Regions from separate parts of the Pedococcus sp. P1_H8 genome, predicted to be linked through region 2. Evidence: riboswitches for the same ligand, from Rfam matches in the RefSeq annotation. Region 2 holds a riboswitch; the other holds the start of a gene.

Region 1 (9,957 bases), on a different contig from region 2:
GTCCCAGGGCGATCGCGCCCATGGCTGCCCTGCAGGTCGACGGGTGGGACGGGCGCACCAGGCGGCCCGAGGAGGGGTGCCACCCAGAATGGCGTGCACCGGTCAAAACTTCATGTGTTCGTCGCGCGAAAAGCATCCGAAGTCACCTCCGCCAATATTGGCGATTTCCCGTAGGAGAGATATTCGAGAACTGTCTTTTAATCGCGGCGCCGCACGTTTCCACTTGCCTGAACGAGCGGGAGAAGAATGCCTCTCAGGCGATCATGAGGATGATTGGCGCCGTCCCCATATAGACCAGTTCCGCCAATTGGGCATTACGACGACACGCCGGGCCGCCGTCCTCTCGGCCAGCTCGAGGCCGCTCAGTACTTCCCGCAGTCGCGACGCCGCTTCACCCGACGCGAGTGGCCAGGCCCCTGGTACCTCACCTGGTCCCACAGCCAGTCGAAGACGCGGCGCATCACCCACACCATCCGACGACCCAGACCTTGCCGGCAGCCGCGTCCACGAACCCCTGCTCGAGCGGCTCGGTGCGGACCGTGGTGGTGTCGAACTGGATGTGCCCGGCCTTGTCCGTCGCCGCGTTCCGCACCGCCACGAGGTCCGTGAGGCGACGCGTCTTGTCGCAGCCCAGAGCAGCGAGCTGTACGTCGATGCTGTTCTGGGCCCACTCACCCATCGCCACGCTGCGGTCCAGCCGGGGGTCGGGTGTGCCGACGAAGGCAGCCTCGCCGTGCCCGCACCACGCCAGCAGCGCCCCAAGGGCAGCACACGTCACCAGCCCATTGAGTAGCTGTCGCATAAGAAAATTACCCCAATCACCCCCGGAACGGGATATTTCTACATCACCGGACGCCGCCGACCAAATACGACGATGACGCTCTGTTCTCGCGGGTGCGGCGGACGGCCTCGTGCGGCGTCTTCGCAGGTCACCGCCTACCGGTCGCCGATCGACCGACCAACCGGCCAGGGACGGTAGGGGACGGTTGGGGACGGTTGGGGACGGTTGGGGACGGTCGGAGGCGGTCACGGAACGGCCGGGATCGGCCGGCATGGCCGTCAACCGTCAACCGTCAACCGACACACTGTCGGGCATCAACCGAAGCCCCCCGCCAAGCATCCGGCGAAGTCATACACGTCAGAGAGAGCCGACGAGGGGACTTGAACCCCTAACCCCTTGTTTACAAGACAAGTGCGCTGCCAATTGCGCCACGCCGGCGTGCCTGCCGCAGCAGACGGCGACGATGGTACCGGCGCGGACGTCCTCGTCGAGAATTCCTGACCACCGCGCGGCAATCAGTCGCAGCGGGTAGGCACTTGTTGCCGCGTGAACGTCACGGATCGCCGCTCAGGCCGGTCAGTGACCACCACAGAGCAACAAGTCGCAAGAGGTCAGCGGGCGTTGAGGTAGCTCTGCAGCGATCGCACGGTGGAGCGGTCGAGGGAGTGCGAGCCGTTCTTCCGGGCGCCGATCTTCGCCTGGAGGGCGGCGACCGTCTTCGGGCCGATGACGCCGTCAGGCGCCGAGCCGACCTTGCGCTGCAACGCCTTCACGTCGGTGCGCGACAGGGTGCCGTTCACCGAACCCCCGACCCAGCGCTCGATGGCCGCGTTCGTCTTGGGCCCGCGGATGCCGTCGACGGCCAGCGCGCCGGCGGGCGACGTGGGAGCCGTGCGCACGGTCGAGCGCGACGCGGCTGTCTGAGTCGTGGTCGAACCGGCGTTGACCGCCCCGCCGTTCGCGCGGGTCAGTCCGGCCCGGGCGCCACAGGTCGGCCAGGCACCGGGCCCCTGCGAGGCGAGGACCTTCTGGGCGATGGAGATCTGCTGGGCCTTGGAGGCGCGGTTCGCGGTCGCGGCATAGCGCTCGCCGCCGAAGGCGTCCCAGGTGCGGTCGGAGAACTGCAGGCCGCCGTAGTAGCCGTTGCCCGTGTTGATGGACCAGTTCCCACCGCTCTCACACGCGGCGACCCGGTCCCACACGGTCGACGCCGCCGAGGCGGAGGTCGCGGTCGCCATGCCTCCCGCCACGGTGGCGACACCGGCGACGGCGACACCGGTGACCCGACGGCGGACGGGGTTGAGCTTCCGAGCAGAGTGCTTCGGGGCATAGAACATGGCGGGGGGAGTTCCTCTCCTGACCGGCGCCTGCGGGGTGAGCTGTCGGGTTCGGGCTGTCAGGTGCCCGGTCGGCCGGAGCCGACTTCACCCCAAGGCCACCGTGGTGGCCGGATTGGGTCCCCCGTCCTCGTCTGCCCGGAGATCTTCCGGCAAGACATCCACCTGACGAGGCTCGGCGCGGTGGATGTGCATGGCTGATTGGGTATGCCGTGTGCAGTTGTGAGAGCGCGTTTGCGCAGGTTGTCCACCGTAGAGGCCACCGCCCCCAGCGACAAGCAATTCGGACAGATTGACGGGGCCCGCCGCCCGGCAGTCGATCGGCGCCGGTCCCTGGGCGCGTGCCTCCGTGCCCGTCGGCGCCCGGACACCACCGGGACGGGCTGGTCGGTCAGCGCCGACGGGCCCGTCGCTTCTGGACCATGCGGTGGTCGAACGGCGCGGCCATGAACTCCCCGAGCACGCTGCCGGCCGCGATGGCGAGCAGCACCGCCATCGCCCCGAGCAGGGTCGTCAGCCCGCCCTGGAGCGACAGTGTCCCGGAGTTCGCCGACGAGCCGTTCACCATCTCGTAGAGCCCCCGGAAGATGGCCAGACCCGGCAGCAGCCCGTAGGACGCCGGCACGACCAGCACCATCGCCGGCGCGCCCATGCGCAGGGCGAGCAGTCGGCCGGCGCACCCCAGCACGATGGCGGCGCTTCCGGCCGCCGCCAGCTGGCCGAGCCCGTCGACGCGGGACACCACGAGCGACACGGCGACTCCGACGGCGCAGAGCAGTCCACAGGGGATCACCAGCAGTCGCCGGCTCCGCAGCGACACCGCTCCGGCGACCCCGACGACGAACGCGCCCACCACGGCCAGCACCACGGGGGCGTCCAGGGCCCGCGTCGCCATGATCGAGGGAGAGGCGAGCTCGAGGTCGAAGGCGCTCGTCAGCGCCAGGGTGAGGGACAGGCCCGTGGCCACCCCCAGGATGATGCCGGCCGTCGTCAGGAAGACGGCGAACATCCGGCCGGCGCCCGTGACCGAGTAGCCCGAGATCGCGTCCTCGAACGCGGAGGCGACGGTTCGACCCGGCAGCAGCACGGTGATCCCACCGGCCACGATGAAGGCGAAGTCGGACGACGACACGGGCAGCCACCCGGCCGCGCCGAGGCTGAAGGCGCCCCACGCGATCGTCGTCGCCAGGAAGCCGCCGATGGCGCACTGGTAGAAGTCGGGCAGGCCGCCGCGCCCCAGCACGCGCGCGGCATACCCCACCAGGAGGGCCGAGATCCCCGCGACCACGGCAGCGACGAAACCGGCGCCGAGCATGACGGCGATGGCAGCGGCGAGCAGGCCGAGTGAACCCCGTACCGCCCACTTGGGCCAGAACCGCGGTGCCCGGCGGATCTCGCGCAGCTGCTCAGCGGCCGCCTCGCGGTCGTAGGACCCGGCGACGAGGTTTTCCACGAACTCGTGCACCGCAGTCAGCCGGTCGAAGTCGCGGGTCGACGAGCGGACGACCCGCAGCATGGTGATGGGCGCCCCGGAGCCGGAGGAACACTGGATCAGCAGCGACTGGAGCGTGATGTCGATCTCGAGGTTGTCCAGCCCTGCGGCAGCGGCCACCGCCACCACGGACGACTCGACCTGCGGAGCGTCCGCACCGCAGCGCAGCATCAGCTCACCGACACGCAGCGCCAGGTCGAGGGATGCCCTGGCCTCACGCTCCTCGGCCGCCGCCTGGAGCACGCGCGGGTTGCGGTAGGGCGTGTGCCGCAGGCTCTCGATCATCGGCAGCGTCTCGGTGAGCTCCTCCCCCCGCCAGATCCGGCTCTGGCGCAGCACCGGACGGCGCTTGGTGGGCCGTGCTGCCGCCCCTCCACCCGACGTGCCGGGACCCGACGTGCCGGGACCCGACGTGCCGGGACCCGACGTGCCAGGACCCGACGTGCCAGGACCCGACGTGCCCTCGATGCCCTCGGTCATGCGGTGAGGCCGACGCCGGACAGCAGCCCCGACGGCGCCTGGGTGGGCCACCACTGGGGAACACCGGCGTGCTGCAGGCTCCACAGGGCGAGCCCGCCTGCCGCGACCAGCAGCAGGACCACCAGCGCCTGGGTCGCCCGCTCCCCGGGGCTGACTCCTCGGATGATGCTGCGAGTGCCGCGACGCAGACCCGACCCACCGGGACCCCACCACGCCATCAGGGCCGCCACCAGCGCGCCCACAGCCAAAGGCGCCGAGGAGTTCGGGTGCGGCGAGCCGCTGTTGACGGCGACGGTGGCCAGGGCGGTGCTGAAGACCGCACAGATCCCCACGACGAGCGGCAGGATCGCGCTGACCACGGTCGCGAGTGCGCCCACGACGAGGTGCCATGGGCTGGCGACGACGGCCAGCGGCATGTCGGAGCGGCGGCGACCGCGATGGTGTCGACGCAGGACGAGCGAGGTCACGGACCGGTCTGCGGTGCGGGCCGCCCACGACCAGAGCACGGCGACCACGGCGGCCACCACGGGGAAACCCGCAGCCGCTGCGACGATGACCGTGAGCAGGGCCAGCAAGGTGCCGGTGCGCGCCGGGCGACCGATGCGCGGGTCGGGTTCGCCGACCTCGCCCTCCCAGGCCGCCTGCCACTCCGACACCTCGCCCTCGGGCTCGCCCCAGGGCACGAGGTCCTGTTCGGGCTCCGGAGCCCACTGCTCGGCCGCCCATTCGGGTTCGATGGGCAGGGCGACGGGCGTGGCGGCGACCGCGGGACGTTCCCACGGGGCGGTGGGACGGTGCTCCAACACCTGGGTATGCCGCGGCGGCGTCGTGAGCGCCTCGGTCACCGGTTGCCCCGTGGCGTAGCGCTCCAGCGCGTTGACGACCTCGTCGGCGTCGGGGCGCTGGCGCGGCTGCGGTGACAGCGCGGCATACAGGAGCGGGGCGAGGCGCGGGTCGACTCCGGTGAGGTCCGCCTCGCCACGACTGACCCGCGTCAGGACCACGTCCATCGGTCCGCGGCCGAAGGGCGGGGCGCCGCTGGCGGCGTAGGCGAGGGTGGCGGCCCAGCCCCACCAGTCGGTGGCCTCGGTGACGGGCGCACCCTCGACTACTTCGGGAGACAGGTAGCCCGGCGTCCCCATGACCAGCCCGGTCATGGTGATCCGGACGTCGTCGGCGACGTGCGCGATGCCGAAGTCGATCAGCACCGGGTCACCGTCGAGGAGCAGCACGTTGCCGGGCTTGAGGTCGCGGTGGATGACGTCGGCGGCGTGGATGGCGTGGAGGGCATCGGCGAGCCCACGGCCCAGCCGGAGCAGGTCGCCGCCACGGATCGGGCCGGACTCCTTCACCACGTCGTCCAGGGCGGGGCCCGGGACATAACGGGTCACGAGGTAGGGCCGGTCGCCGTCGAGGTCGGCGTCGATCACGGCCGCGACGCGGTGGTCGTCGATGCGACGCAGTACCTGCACCTCGCGCGCCAGGCGGGTGCGGGCGTCGCGGTCGTGCGCCACGTGCGGGCGCAGCAGCTTGAGCGCCACGGCGCGGCCACTGGGGTCGAGCGCCAGGTGGACGACGCCCATGCCGCCCTCACCGAGCTGCTGGATGAGGCGGTAGGGGCCGATCCGGAGGCCGTCGGACGCGGCGGGCCGACCGTTGCTGCCCTCCATCGCCTCGGTCGTCATCCCCCCACGTCCTGCGTCGTCATCCCCCTACGGTACGTGAGTGACCCCTGTGAACCGGGTGAGGTTACTGCTGGATGTAGCCAACAAGTTGGTCACGCTCGGACTGGAGCTCGTCGATCCGGTGCTTGACGATGTCGCCGATGCTGACGATCGCGTGCAGCTTGCCGTCGACGACGACCGGCACGTGGCGGATGCGCATCTCGGTCATGGTGCGGGCCAGCTCATCGATCTGGACATCAGGCCCGCACGTCTGCACGTCGGCCGTCATGATCGAGCCCACGGGCGCCAGGAGCACGGCGGCGCCGTCACTGTGCAGGTGGCGCACGACGTCGCGCTCGCTGACGATGCCGGTCACGCTGTCACCGTCGTCACTCACGACGAGGGCACCGATGCGGTGCTCAGCGAGCAGGTCGAGCAACCGTTCCACGGTCTCTTCGGAGCGGATGGTGACCACTTGGCCACCCTTGCGTCGCACGACATCCGAGATCCTCATGCTCAGACGGTAGACCGCTGGGAGGGTCACCGCTAGGGGAAGTCCACGCACGCGGCATACCCGCATCGCACCTCCCACGACCGACGCTTCCCGCAACCTGAGCGCCCTCTGGGGTGCTCAGGTTGCGGGAGGGCCGGGTGGGACTCGGTATGCCGCCTGGTCGGCTCGCGACATAGGGTTGCCACTGCAACTACACCGTGGAGTTGATTTCCTGTGCCTCGCAGCCAGCAGCAGTTCGACCTGGTCATTGCCGCCAACCGATTGCCCGTGGACCGGGTCGTGGGCGCCGACGGGGAGGAGTCCTGGCGGACCAGCCCGGGCGGTCTGGTGACCGCCATGGAGTCGGTCATGCGTGGCCGCGACGGCGCCTGGGTCGGCTGGGCCGGTGAGGCCGGCGATGCCCCCGCACCGTTCGTCGAGGACGACATGTACCTGCGGCCGGTGGCGCTGTCCGAGGACGAGGTCGCCCACTACTACGAGGGCTTCAGCAACGACACGCTCTGGCCGATCTACCACGACGTCATCGTCCCGGCGACGTTCCACCGGTACTGGTTCACCGCCTACGAGACGGTCAACCGCCGGTTCGCCGAGGCGATCTGCGAGGTTGCCGCGAAGGGCGCGACCGTGTGGGTCCACGACTACCAGCTCCAGCTCGTGCCCGCGATGGTGCGCGAGCTGCGTCCGGACGTGCGGATCGGCTGGTTCGACCACATCCCGTTCCCGCCGGTCGAGCTGTTCGCCCAGCTGCCGTGGCGACGGGCCGTGCTCGAGGGACTGCTGGGGGCCGACTACCTGGGGTTCCAGCGGGTCGCCGACGCCCAGAACTTCGTCCGCGCCTGCCGGCAGCTGCTGGGACTGCCCACCAAGGGCGACACGGTCTCGGTCTCGCGCGCCGAGGACAGCCGGCGGGTGCGGGCCAGCGCCGTCCCGATCTCCATCGACTACGTCGGGCTCGAGGCCGTGGCCAAGCAGCCCGAGACGATGCAGCGCGCCAAGGAGATCCGCGAGTCGCTCGGCAACCCCCGGACCCTGCTCCTCGGCGTGGACCGACTCGACTACACCAAGGGGATCAGCCACCGGATCAAGGCCTACGGGGAGCTCCTCGAGGAGGGTCAGGTCTCGCCGCCCAACGAGGTCTTCGTGCAGGTGGCCACGCCGAGCCGCGAACGGGTGGCCGCCTATCGCGAGCTGCGACACGAGATCGAGGGCGAGGTCGGACGCCTCAACGGAGAGCACAGTCGCATCGGCGCGCCCGCGGTCCAGTACCTCCACCACTCCTACCCCCGCCAGGAGATGGCGGCGCTGTTCCTCGCGGCCGACGTGGTCCTCGTGACCCCACTGCGCGACGGCATGAACCTCGTCGCCAAGGAGTACGTCACCTGCCGGTACGACGAGGGCGGCGCGCTGGTGCTCTCGGAGTTCACCGGGGCCTTCCATGAGCTGCACCAGGCGTTCGTCTGCAACCCGCACGACATCGAGGGCCTGAAGCAGACGATCATGCGGGCCATCGAGACGCCGGAGAAGGAGAAGCGGCGCCTGATGCGCGCGATGCGGCGCCGCGTCGCCGACCACGACGTGCAGCGGTGGGCGTCCCGCTTCCTCGAAGCCCTCGAGGTGGCACCCGACCGACCGCAGCGCACGACCAAGGAGCAGAAGGCCGACGACGAGCACGCCACGGCCGACCGCAAGGCGCGCGACCTGCACCAGGCCGAGGACTCCACCCCGTGACCCTGACGCCCGCGTTGACGGCGGCGATCGACGAATTCGCCGTGGCACCAACGGTGCTCGTCGCGTCCGACTTCGACGGAGTGCTCGCACCCCTCGTCCACGACCCGATGGCGTCTCGAGCGTTGCCGGGCACGATCGAGAGCCTGGAAGGGCTGGCGGCCCTTCCTTCCACGTATGCCGCGGTGGTGTCCGGGCGCGACCTGGAGACGTTGACCCTGCTCACCGGTCTGGGCGACAGCGCGGTGACCCGGATCGGCAGCCACGGCGCGGAGACCAGCTCAATAGGCACTGATGGACTGACCGCCGACCAGCAGTTGGCACTCCACCGGGTCACGGACGACCTGAAGGACCTGTGCGGCAGCCTGCCCCCCGGCGCCGGGCTGGAGTTCAAGCCGACCGCCGTGGTTCTGCACACCCGCCGGATGGCCGATGCGTCCGCCGCCCGCGAAGCGGAAGCGGCGGCGCTCGAGGTGACGACGCGGCATACCGGACTGCACGTGCTGCACGGCAAGCACGTGGTGGAGGTGAGCGTGGTGCGGGCCGACAAGGGTTCCGCCCTGGTGGCCCTGCGCGACGAGGTGGGCGCGGACGTGGTCGCCTATTTCGGCGACGACGTGACCGACGAGGACGCGTTCCGGGCGCTCGGGCCCGACGACCTGACCGTCAAGGTCGGTCCGGGCGAGACGGCTGCGCGGTTCCGCGTGGACTCCCCCGAGGACGCCGCCGAGGCCCTGCGCCTGGTGTTCGAGCGACGCTCGGGGCGGTAGCTGGGCGTCGCCTCTGACCACCCTGTGGATGGCACTGGGCGTGGTGGCGTCTGTTTGCCTAGACTCGCGTGCGATCGGGTAGCGGGGGGCTGCCGAAGGGGAGATCGACCGTGGGTCCTGTGCGTCTGTATGCCGCGTGCGCGCTTGGGGCGGCGCTGGCCTTGGCGGGGTGCACGAGTGGGGGCGACGACCCGCCGGCGAGCAGTTCGACGTCGTCGCGGAGTTCGACGACGAGTTCGCCGTCGAGTGGCACGACTGGTTTGGGCACGACGACAAGTCCGCCGACCCCGACGGTGGACCTCCCGGCGGCGGCGCGAGCCCACACCCCTGAAGGCGCCGAAGCCTTCGCACGCTTCTTCCTCGAGCAGACTGCCCTTGCGTGGAGCAAGCCCGATGCCAGCCTGATCCCGCCCCTCAGCGACCCGGGCTGCTTGTCCTGCAAGGATCTGCAAAAGACAGCCGCGGAACTGGTGGCGAAGGGGCGGCGGTACCGGTCGAGTCCAGTCAGCATCCAGTCCGTCGATGCCGTCGGGGGGTTCGAGGACCAGACCCACGTCCACGTGCAGATGATCCAAAAGAAGGTGGATGTCATCGACTCCAACGGCGCAGTCGTCCTGACGGATCCGTACCAAAAGCTCACGCGCACGGTGGCACTCTTGTGGAGGGGGGATCAGTGGATTCTGTACGACATCGCCTAGACCGGGTCGGCCTTCTGTGTTTGATACTGATCGTCGCAGGTGCCCTTCCCGCGTCCGCGACGTATGGGGGTGGCACAACCAAGGGCGGAGCGCGAGTGAACGCCTTGGATCGAGAGGAGCTGCGGCAGATCAAGGCGGTGGCAGCCGCGGCCAAGGCTGCCAAGACTGCGACTCTGTACGAGTACGGCTCCGTCGCAAACTGTGGGACCAACACTCCCGACTCCGCGCACCCGGACGACCTGTGCACGCCCGCAGCGAAGTACTGCGCGGGCAACACCGAACAGCAGGGGCTGGGGCCGAGCGTCCGCCTGTTCCGCCGCGAGGTCGACGCATCGGGCCGGCCCAAGACTGCGTGGGAACAGTACGGAATCACGTGTATCCCCGAGGGGGCTCCCGGCGCGCGACCGATCGTGACGATGGCGATGGTGCTGGCGGCGTTCCACGACACCGCGTTCGCGAAGCCGACGCTCGAAGTCCAGCCCAAGGGCAACGTGAC
Region 2 (9,957 bases):
CCGGTGAGGATGTTGCCCTGGATCGCATAGCCGCCCGTGCGCTCCCGGCCGCTGACGCCGCCGGCCCAGTCCATGCACGAGCCACCCGTGTAGGTCGCCTGGGAGTCGACGCCCACGACCCCGAGCTGGCGGTGCGTGCGGTCGCCATCGGGGGTCGTGCACGCGACGACGGCTTCGTCGGCCGACGCTCCCCCCGCGAGCGCGTCCAACGCCACCGCTCGGTAGCCCACCCGCGCCATCGCCTGGGTCGCCACGGCGCCGACCCCGAGACGCGCCTGCGGGACGACTGCCCCGACGAAGGGGAACTTGCTCGCGACGGCTATCCCGAAGCCCTCACCCACCTGGCCGACGATCGAGAAGGTCATGGGGCATGACCGTAGCGACTGGGCCGCGACGATTGGGAGACGGTGCTGCTCACCTGTGAGAATGGGGCATGGCCGCGAAAACGACCAGGACCAAATCAAAGAAGACATCTCTGACCTGGACCACCCTCGCGCCACTGATAGCCATCCTCGCCCTCGTCCTCACGTGGGGGCGACACCTCGGCACCCTGCCCGTGCTCGTGGTCGCGGTGGCCCTCGCCGCCGCCGTCCTGGCCGCGGTGCACCATGCCGAGGTCGTGGCGCACCGCGTCGGCGAACCCTTCGGATCGCTCGTCCTCGCCGTGGCCGTCACGATCATCGAGGTGGCCCTCATCGTCACGTTGATGGTCAGCGGCGGCAAGGACACCCAGTCGCTCGCCCGCGACACCGTCTTCGCCGCGGTCATGATCACGTGCAACGGCATCGTCGGGCTGTCGCTGTTCCTCGGTGCTGTGAAGTACCGGCTCATCTCGTTCAACGCCGAGGGCACCGGTGCGGCCCTGGCCACCGTGACGACGCTGGCCGTCATGACGATGGTGGTGCCGACGTTCACGACGAGCGCGCCCGGGCCGGAGTTCTCCAGCTCGCAGCTCGCTTTCGCAGCGGTGATCTCGCTGGCGCTCTACGGGATGTTCGTGTCGACGCAGACCAGACGGCACCGCGACTTCTTCCTCCCCGTGAGCCATGACGGCACACCGCTCGAGGATGAGCACGCCGACCCGCCCAGCGACAGCGAGACCCTCCAGAGCCTCGGGCTGCTGCTCGTGTCGCTCGTCGCGGTCGTGGGTCTGGCCAAGGTCGAGTCGCCGGCGATCGAGTCGGCCGTGGCGGCGGCAGGCTTCCCGCAGTCGTTCGTCGGCGTCGTCATCGCCCTGCTGGTGCTGCTGCCCGAAACCCTTGCAGCCGCCCGCGCCGCCCGCGGCAACCGCATCCAGACGAGCCTCAACCTCGCGCTTGGTTCGGCCATGGCCAGCATCGGCCTGACCATTCCAGCCATCGCCATCGCCTCGATCTGGCTCGATGGTCCGCTGCTGCTGGGCCTGGGCCCGACCCAGATGGTGCTCCTGGCCCTGACCGTGGTCGTGAGTGTGCTGACCGTGGTGCCGGGTCGCGCGACGCGGCTCCAGGGTGGCGTCCACCTCGTGCTGCTCGCCGCGTTCGTCTTCCTCGCGATCAACCCGTAGACCCGGAGCGGCGCCCGCGGCATACCGTGGGTGGATGGTCACCATCGAAGCCGTGCTGGGTGACATCACCACCCAGCACGTCGACGCCATCGTCAACGCCGCGAACTCGCAGCTGCTCGGTGGAGGCGGGGTGGACGGTGCGATCCACGCCGCGGCCGGCCCGCAGCTGCTGGAGGCCTGCCGGGCGTTGCGCACCACCACTCACCGGGACGGCCTCGACGTGGGCGACGCGGTGGCGACGACTGCGGGCGACCTGCCCGCGCGATGGGTGATCCACACCGTCGGCCCGAACCGGCATCGCGGGCAGACCGACCCGGCACTGCTGGCGTCCTGCTTCACCCGCAGCCTCGACGTCGCCGGGGAGGTGGGTGCCCGGAGCATCGCCTTCCCGGCGGTCAGCGCCGGGATCTATGGCTGGGACTCGGCCGAGGTGGCTCGGATCGCGGTCGAAGCCGTTCGCGTGAGTCTTGCCGTCGCGCCCGGCGACGGAGGGGACGAGGCGATCGAGCTCGTCCGGTTCGTGCTGTTCAGCCGACCGACGCTGGATGCCTTCGAGGCAGCCCTCGCCGACTGAGCGGGGCGCGGTGGACCAGGCGCCTCGTCAGGCCCCGGCGCTCATCACCTCGTGATCGCCGTTGAGAGCGGCTTCGATCAGCTGGCCGATGACCTCGGGTGAGTGCGCGCCGGACAGCGCCACCCTGCGGTTGGCCATGAAGAACGGCACGCCCGAGACGCCGATGTCGATCGCCGCCTCCTCGTCGGCGCGCACGTGGTCGGCGAACTCGTCGCCCGCCAGCACCGCCGACACCCGACGCCCGTCGAGCCCAGCCTCGGCGCCCAGGCGCTGCAGGGTCTCGATGTCGTCGATCAGCTTGCCCTCGGAGAAGTGCGCGCTGTAGAGGCGTTCGAGCACCGCGGCCTGCAGGGCCGGGCCGCCCTGGGCGAGGCCGAGCGCGACCAGCCGGTGCGCGTCGAACGAGTTGGCCCGCAGCTGCTTGTCGACGACGATCTCGACCCCGTCCGGACGGCCGGTCACAGCGGGCCGCTCCGCGATCTCACGGGCCCCTGCCAGGTCGGTGCCGTAGCGCTTCGCCAACCACTGGAGCACCGTCTCCCCGTCGCCGTGCGTGACGTGGTGGTCGAGCTCGAACGCGTGGTAGGTCACGGTGACCTCGTGGGGGTGCGCACTCTCCGCGATCGCCAGCTCCAGCCGTCGCTTGCCGATGTAGCACCACGGGCAGACCACGTCCGCCCAGACGTCGATCTCCACTGCGTTCGAGCGGTCGTCGTTGGCCTGGTGTGCGTCGTTCATCCATCCATCCTCACACGACCACGCAAGTCGGGCGTATGCCGCACGGCTGGCCCCGCGGCATACCTCGGACCGGGCGGGGCGGGGACGCCGCAGGCCCCCACCCGCCGAAGCGGGAGGGGGCCTGCGGACCGTGGCTTGGCGCGGTGGCCAACCTCAGGTCAGGGGCGACCGTAGGTGACGTTCGAGGACCAGATGGAACGCAGCGCGACGGCCTGGCCGCTGCGCGGGGAGTCCCACATCTTGCCGTTCCCGGCGTAGATGCCCACGTGGTAGGCGGGGCTGCCGAAGAACACGAGGTCACCCGGCTGCGGGGTCGACACGCGGGTGGTGGCTGAGCGCTGCTCCTCGGCGGTGCGCGGCAGGCTGATGCCGACCTTGCCGAAGACGTACTGCGTGAAGCCGGAGCAGTCGAAGCCGGTCGACGGGCTGGTGCCGCCGTAGGAGTACATCAGGCCTTCGTACTGGGCCGCGATGGCGAGCACGCCGCCGGCAGCCGGCTTGAGGCTGGTGTAGTCCTTGCGGGCGGTCGAACGGCTCGCGGTGCGGTCGCTCGTGCGGGCCGCGGCGGGCGCCACGACGGGCTTGGGCTTGGGCTTGGCCGTTGCCTTGAAGCCGATGACACCGAAGGCGTCGGTCGCGGTCGGGGCCGCGGTCTCGGGCGCCTGCACAGCGACGGGCGCGGTGACGGTGGCGCTCTTGGTCACCGCCGACGGGCTGGCCGAGGCAGCAGAGGCGGGAAGGGCGAACGAGGCGACAAGACCACCGGAAGCGGCGATGACCGCTGAGGTCTTGACTGCCGGCTGCGCGGCGCTGGCCACGATGTCCGACAACTCGGAGACGGGATTGAAGCGGCCCGGCGCGCGGTGACGGCCAGAACTGTGTGAAGCCACGATGGATGAACCTCCGGCGCCTACGAGGTGAGCTGTCGGGTTCGGGTGGAGGTAGATCACCCGGCCTCCACGGTTGTCGCCCGACCTTGCGGGCGCGTACGTGGAGACTTAACCCCAAGGACCTCCTCGTGAAGAGAAGGCCCAAAGTTGGGTCCCCCGCTCCTGCCAAGCGGTTTGTACTGATGACTCGGGCGTGGTGACAGGACTAGGCGTTCCACATCGAGCCGGTTCACCCAGGGGGCGAGTGAACCGGAGCCACCGTACACAAGCCGTCTGGGAATGTCACGTTGAGGTCACGGCCGCCCCAAGAGAGTCCATCGCGACGTCACGCACATCTGTGCTTTCGTGCTCAGGAAACGCGCACCCGACCAGAGATCGGACACGCCGACGCGCTCAGATGAGCGCACCGAAGACGTGCTGTGCCACCTCGTCGGGCAGCGAGACGCCGGTGGACTCGGGCGCACCCTCACGGACCGCGACCACGCGGCCGTCGGCGCGGTGCACCCGCACCCGCTCGCCGGGCAGCAGCCGCGCGACGGTGAGCAGGCTCAGCGCCTCGTGGTCGACCTGGACCGGCTCGCCGATCCGGCGCACGAGCACCGTCTCAGGGGAGTCTCCGGCCAGCTCGGTCAGGGTCCGCAGTCCGAAGCGGAAGTCCTCGGTCGGCTCGTCCTCGCCCAGCTCGTCGAGGCCCGGGATGGGGTTGCCGTACGGCGAGTCGTGGTGGTCCTTGAGCATCGCGAGGATCTTGCGCTCGACCCGCTCGGACATCACGTGCTCCCAGCGACAGGCCTCGTCGTGGACGTACTCCCACTCCAGGCCGATGACGTCGACCAACAGCCGCTCGGCCAGCCGGTGCTTGCGCATCACGCGCGTCGCGAGCAGCCGGCCGTGGTCGGACAGCTCGAGGTGGCGGTCGCCGGCGAGGCTGAGCAGGCCGTCGCGCTCCATCCTCGCGACAGTCTGGGAGACGGTCGGCCCGGAGTGCCCGAGACGCTCGGCGATGCGAGCGCGCAGGGGCGTGATGCCCTCTTCCTCGAGCTCGAAGATCGTCTTGAGGTACATCTCGGTGGTGTCGATCAGGTCGGTCACAGGCCTAAGCCTCTCACCTGCGGCCGTCAGCGCGTCACGCATCACCCGGCGGGTGCGTCGCTGGTCAGCGGGATGCGTCGCGGCGATGGTCAGCGGGATGCGCCGCCGCGCACCGGGTCGTAGCGCGGCACCCAGTAGCCCAGCCAGCCCGTCCCCACCAGCGCCAGCCCGCCGAGGCTGACGCAGGCCGCCGCCAGCCCTGCCTGCGCCGTGATGAGGCTGATCAGCGCGGGAGAGCCGCTCATGCCGAGAACGGAGACGAAGCGCCAGCCACCGAGGAACTGGGAACGGCCCACTTCCGGCGCACTGTCGGCTCCCAGGGTCATCACGATGCCGGATCCCATGCCGTTGCCCACGGCGGCCACCAGGGCAACCCGCGTCACCGCGAGCGCGCTGTGGGTCAGGGGCAGGGCGATCATCCCGAGGCCGAGCAGCACGACACACGGCACCGCGACCCAGATCCGGCCGAACCGGTCCATGACCGACCCCGCCGGGTAGAACAGCAGCATCTCGACGCCGGCGACGATGCCGAAGATGACGGCCGTCGTGCTGGCGGACAGGCCGACGTGCGCCGCCCAGAGCGGGAGCAGGACGAGTCGGGCCGAGCGTGCGGCCCCGATGACCATGACGCCCAGGCCGATGGTCAGGTAGACCCTGCGGTGGTCCCAGAGCACCGCCGCTGTGCCGGTGGAACCGCCGGTGGAACCGCCGCCAGCGGACGGCCGGTCACGCGAGGCCTCCCTGGCCCGCGCCTCGTGCGCGGCCGTGAGGTCCGGCCCCAGCCACACCAGCGCCGCCGCCCCGAGGCCGGCCGCCACGGCCACCGCGAACCCGGCGCGCGGCCCCCACAGGTGGATGATCGGCGCCCCGATGAACGGCCCGATGAACATCCCGATCCGGTTGACCCCGCCGAGGGTCGACAGGGCTCGCGCCCGCATGGTGACCGGTACCGCGTCGATGAGGTAGGCCTGCCGCGCCACGAGGAACACCGACGACGTGAACCCCATCGCGAACACCGTGACCATGAGCACGCCGAGCGACGGGGCGGTCAGGGCCACGAACGCCGCCACCGCGTCCACCGCGCTCGCCCACAGCAGCGCGCGCCGCTCCCCAACCCGGTGCACGAGCGCTCCGGCCGGCACGGCAAAGAACAGCTCGGCGACGAGGGCCAGCCCGGCCGTGAGGGCGGCGATCGCCGGTGTCGCCCCGAGGTCGAGGGCACTCAGCGTGACGATGGGGACGATCGCACCGCTGCCGATCGCCACGATGATCGTGGGGCCGTACGCCGGCACGGCGATCCCGCGCAGGCTGAAGGGAGCCTCGCTGTCGAGCTCGGGTCGGGGCTTGGGGGCGGACATCCCGGCCATTCTGACGCGGTCTGGCCACGGATGCCCCTGACCTCTCACGCCGAGAGACGCCACGAGTAGGTTCGGGCCATGAGCTTCGTCGTGCCCTCACGCTTCTGCGGCCCGCCCGAGTCGGGCAACGGCGGATGGGTCAGCGGGCACGCGGCTGCGCTGCTCCAGCCCGGGCCCGACGAAGCCGTCACCGTGCGGCTCCGCACCCCTCCGCCGCTCGATCGGGAGCTGACCGTGCAGAGCGGTTCGGCGCAGGGCCACCGCACCCTCGAGGTCCGCGACGGTGAGCACCTCGTCGTCGAGGCGACGACGGCGCCGGGACTGGACGCGGGCGGCATACCTGTTGCTGTGTCGTTCGCCGAGGCCGCGGCGGCGGGTGAGGGCTATGAAGGCCTCGCCGCCCATCCCTTTCCCACCTGCTTCTCGTGCGGCACCGGTCGCGCCGCCGGCGACGGTCTGAGGCTCCAGCCCGCTCGGGTGGCCGGAGGCGATGGTGAGTATGCCGCGGCGTGGCGCCCCCGCGCGGACGTCGACCTCGAGACGGTGTGGGCCGCCCTGGACTGTCCGGGCGCCTGGGCCTCGGGAATTGCCGGCCGGGCGATGGTGCTCGGCACGATGACGGCGCAGGTGTCGAGCCTGCCCACACCCGGCGACGAGCACGTGGTGATGGCGTGGCAGAGCGGTGGCGAGGCCCGCAAGGCCACCAGTCGCAAATACCTGAGCGGCACCGCCCTGTATGCCGCGGAGGGGAGCCTGCTCGCGCAGGCCGAGGCCACCTGGATCGCCATCGACCCCAGTGCCTTTCAGAAGCCCAGTGCCTTTCAGAAGCCCAGTGCCTTTCAGAAAGCCAGTGCCCCTCGACCCGCCGGAGGTGCGGCATGAGCAAGCTCGCAGTGGTAACCGGGGCCAGCAGCGGCATCGGTGAGGCGACCGCCCGGCAGCTGGCGGCGGACGGTTTCGAGGTGGTCTGCGCCGCGCGCCGCGGCGACCGGATCGAAGCCCTGGCCGGGCAGATCGGCGGTCGGGCCCTGGTCTGCGACGTGACGTCGGCCGACGACGTGGCCCGGCTGGCTGCTGAGGTCGGCGACCGTCTCGACGTGCTCGTCAACAACGCGGGTGGCGCCCTCGGGCTCGCCCCGGCCGCGGACACCGACGTCTCCGACTGGCGTGGCATGTTCGAGTCCAACGTCATCGGCACGCTGCAGGTGACCCAGGCGCTGCTGCCGGCCCTGATCGCCTCGGGCGCGGGGACGATCGTCAACGTCGGGTCCATCGCGGGACACGTCGCCTACGAGGGCGGTTCGGGCTACGTCGCGGCCAAGCACGCGGTCACGGCCCTGACCCAGACCCTGCGGCTCGAGCTCGTGGACCAGCCCATACGGGTCGAGGAGATCGCGCCCGGGATGGTGCGGACCGAGGAGTTCGCCCTGACGCGGTTCGGCGGTGACCAGGCCCGGGCCGACGCGGTCTATGCGGGGGTTTCGGAGCCGCTGGTGGCCCAGGACATCGCCGAGGCGATCGGCTGGATGGTCGGGCGCCCGGCCCACGTGAACATCGACCTGCTCGTCATCAAACCGCGCATCCAGGCCGCCCCGCACAAGGTGCACCGCGACACCTGACCTGCGCTTTCATGGTTGAGGAATGCAACCATGAGATTGATTGTTCAACGAATCATGACTCAGACCCATGACTCCCTGACCGAGCTCGAGGCCCAGTTCGCCGACCACCTCGAGCTCTCCCCCGAGGCTCAGGACCTGCTGTTCCGCGACGCCCGCACGGCCAACGCCTTCACCGACGAGCCGGTGAGCGAGGAGCAGGTGCGCGCCATCTACGACCTCGTGAAGTGGGCCCCGACGTCGATGAACAACCAGCCGCTGCGGATCGTCCTGGTGCGCACGCCCGACGCCCGCGGCCGGCTCGTCGAGCTGATGGGCGGCAACAACAAGGCGAAGACGTCCACCGCCCCCCTGGTGGCCGTGTTGGCTGCCGACACCGACTTCCACGACGAGCTCGGCAAGGTCTTCCCCCACTTCGAGGGCGCTCGCGACCTCTTCGCCGGCAACGACCAGATGCGCGAGGGGTCGGCCACCCTCAATGCCACCCTGCAGGTCGCCTACTTCATCCTCGGCGTCCGCGCGGCCGGCCTGGCTGCCGGCCCGATGACCGGGTTCGACGCCGCCGGCGTGGACCGTGAGTTCTTCCCCGACGGCGCCCACCGCACCCTCGCGGTGGTCAACATCGGCCGCCCTGCGGAGGGCGCCTGGATGGACCGGCTCCCCCGCCTCGACTACGACGAGGTCGTCACCTCCGTCTGAGCGCCGCCAACTCGCGCGAAAAAACCGTTGCACCAGCCGACCTTCCCGAATTAGCGTCGAGCTACACGGAAGGGAGGTGGTCCAAGAAGTGATTTCAATATGGACGCGTGAGGTGACTGCGCGCTAGCGCACCTCGACTGCTCGAGGTCCGCCATCCGGCGCAATCCCCAGCAGTTCACCGCAGCCCGTGGGCCGTGCAGGTCGTCCCCTGCGCAAGCCGAGCCGATCGTTGTCGGCGAGGCGAAGCCCACGGGCTGTTCCATGCCCAGCGACGTGTTGCCCGCGCGTCAGGGCTGGCGCAGGGCAGCCGCCTCGGCGGCCAGGGCTTCGATGCGGGGCCAGTCCCCTTGCGCCACAGCGTCTTTCGGTGTCAGCCAGGACCCGCCGACACAGCCGACGTTCGGCAGCGCCAACCACGCTGCCGCCGTCTCGGGCGTGATCCCACCCGTCGGGCAGAACCGCAGGTGCGGACACGGCCCGCTCACGGCAGACAGGTAGGGCCGCCCACCGCTCGCCTCGGCCGGGAAGAACTTCATCGCCTCGAGGCCTGCCTCGGCCAGCACGAGCATCTCCGTCAGCGTGCCGGCGCCCGCAAGCAGCGGCAGGCCGCTCGCCAGGGCAGCGTCCAGCAGCCGCGGGGGCGACCCCGGGGTGACCAGGAACTGCGCCCCGGCGTCCTTGACCTGCTGCACCTGCTCCGGCGTGACCACCGTGCCCGCGCCGACGACCATGCCCTCGACCTGCGAGGCCACCGCCTCGATCGCGCCGAGACCGGCTTCGCTGCGCAGCGTGATCTCGATGACGGGTATGCCGCCGCGGACCAGCGCCCGTGCCAGCGGCACGGCCTGCTCGACGGAGTCCACGACGACCACCGGGATGACCGGGGCCAGGTCGAGGATGTCCGCCTCGCTGTAGAGGACCGGCTTCGTGGGGCCGTCCGGCTGCGTGAGGCTCAACTGCGCGCTCGCGGTCGTCGGCGCGCTCGCGCCGGTGAGGGTGTTGGCGGTGGTCATCGGTTCTCCTCGTGGCTGACGAACGGGGCGGAATCGCTTCGGTCCCAGACGTGACCGAGGCTGCCGAAGACGTGGGCGCCCTCGTCGGCGCGACCGACGGCGGCGCGCATGGACGCGAACAGCTCACGCCCGGTGCCGACCCCCTCGGCGGTGACGCGCGGCGAGGGGACCCGGGCGGCGAACTCGTCCTCGTCGACGAGCACGTCGAGCCGCCCGGTCAGCGAGTCGACGCGGATGACGTCGCCGTCCTGGATCTTCGAGATCGGCCCGGCGTGCACGGACTCGGGGGTGACGTGGATGGCCGCCGGGATGGCGCCCGACGCCCCACTCATTCGGCCGTCGGTGACCAGGGCCACGGCATACCCGCGCTTTTGGAGGACTCCCAGGGAGGGGGTCAGGGCGTGCAGCTCGGGCATCCCGTTGGCGCTGGG

The links. Region 2 has a riboswitch for cyclic di-AMP ahead of AC1DYG_RS13735 (C40 family peptidase). Riboswitches for the same ligand answer to the same signal wherever they lie in the genome.
Region 1: another riboswitch for cyclic di-AMP. It lies ahead of AC1DYG_RS03560 (transglycosylase family protein); the one in region 2 lies ahead of AC1DYG_RS13735 (C40 family peptidase).

The regions. Positions count from the first base shown of each region.
Region 1 covers NZ_JBFUCP010000003.1:30,579-40,535, forward strand. The annotation lists gene AC1DYG_RS03545 (SH3 domain-containing protein) at 1-22, opposite strand, end outside; gene AC1DYG_RS03550 (hypothetical protein) at 461-778, opposite strand; tRNA gene AC1DYG_RS03555 (tRNA-Thr) at 1,147-1,219, opposite strand; gene AC1DYG_RS03560 (transglycosylase family protein) at 1,393-2,118, opposite strand; cyclic di-AMP (ydaO/yuaA leader) riboswitch at 2,131-2,283, opposite strand; gene AC1DYG_RS03565 (threonine/serine exporter family protein) at 2,510-4,090, opposite strand; gene AC1DYG_RS03570 (serine/threonine-protein kinase) at 4,087-5,775, opposite strand; gene AC1DYG_RS03575 (CBS domain-containing protein) at 5,840-6,268, opposite strand; gene AC1DYG_RS03580 (alpha,alpha-trehalose-phosphate synthase (UDP-forming)) at 6,482-7,996, shown strand; gene otsB (trehalose-phosphatase) at 7,993-8,763, shown strand; gene AC1DYG_RS03590 (hypothetical protein) at 8,933-9,094, shown strand; gene AC1DYG_RS03595 (DUF6318 family protein) at 9,057-9,461, shown strand; gene AC1DYG_RS03600 (hypothetical protein) at 9,557-9,957, shown strand, end outside.
Region 2 covers NZ_JBFUCP010000008.1:199,690-209,646, forward strand. The annotation lists gene AC1DYG_RS13715 (DUF1028 domain-containing protein) at 1-365, opposite strand, end outside; gene AC1DYG_RS13720 (calcium:cation antiporter) at 434-1,546, shown strand; gene AC1DYG_RS13725 (O-acetyl-ADP-ribose deacetylase) at 1,581-2,120, shown strand; gene AC1DYG_RS13730 (DsbA family oxidoreductase) at 2,148-2,858, opposite strand; gene AC1DYG_RS13735 (C40 family peptidase) at 3,017-3,748, opposite strand; cyclic di-AMP (ydaO/yuaA leader) riboswitch at 3,751-3,952, opposite strand; gene AC1DYG_RS13740 (iron-dependent transcriptional repressor DtxR) at 4,142-4,840, opposite strand; gene AC1DYG_RS13745 (MFS transporter) at 4,930-6,198, opposite strand; gene AC1DYG_RS13750 (hypothetical protein) at 6,277-7,080, shown strand; gene AC1DYG_RS13755 (SDR family NAD(P)-dependent oxidoreductase) at 7,077-7,817, shown strand; gene AC1DYG_RS13760 (malonic semialdehyde reductase) at 7,872-8,513, shown strand; gene eda (bifunctional 4-hydroxy-2-oxoglutarate aldolase/2-dehydro-3-deoxy-phosphogluconate aldolase) at 8,801-9,526, opposite strand; gene edd (phosphogluconate dehydratase) at 9,523-9,957, opposite strand, start outside.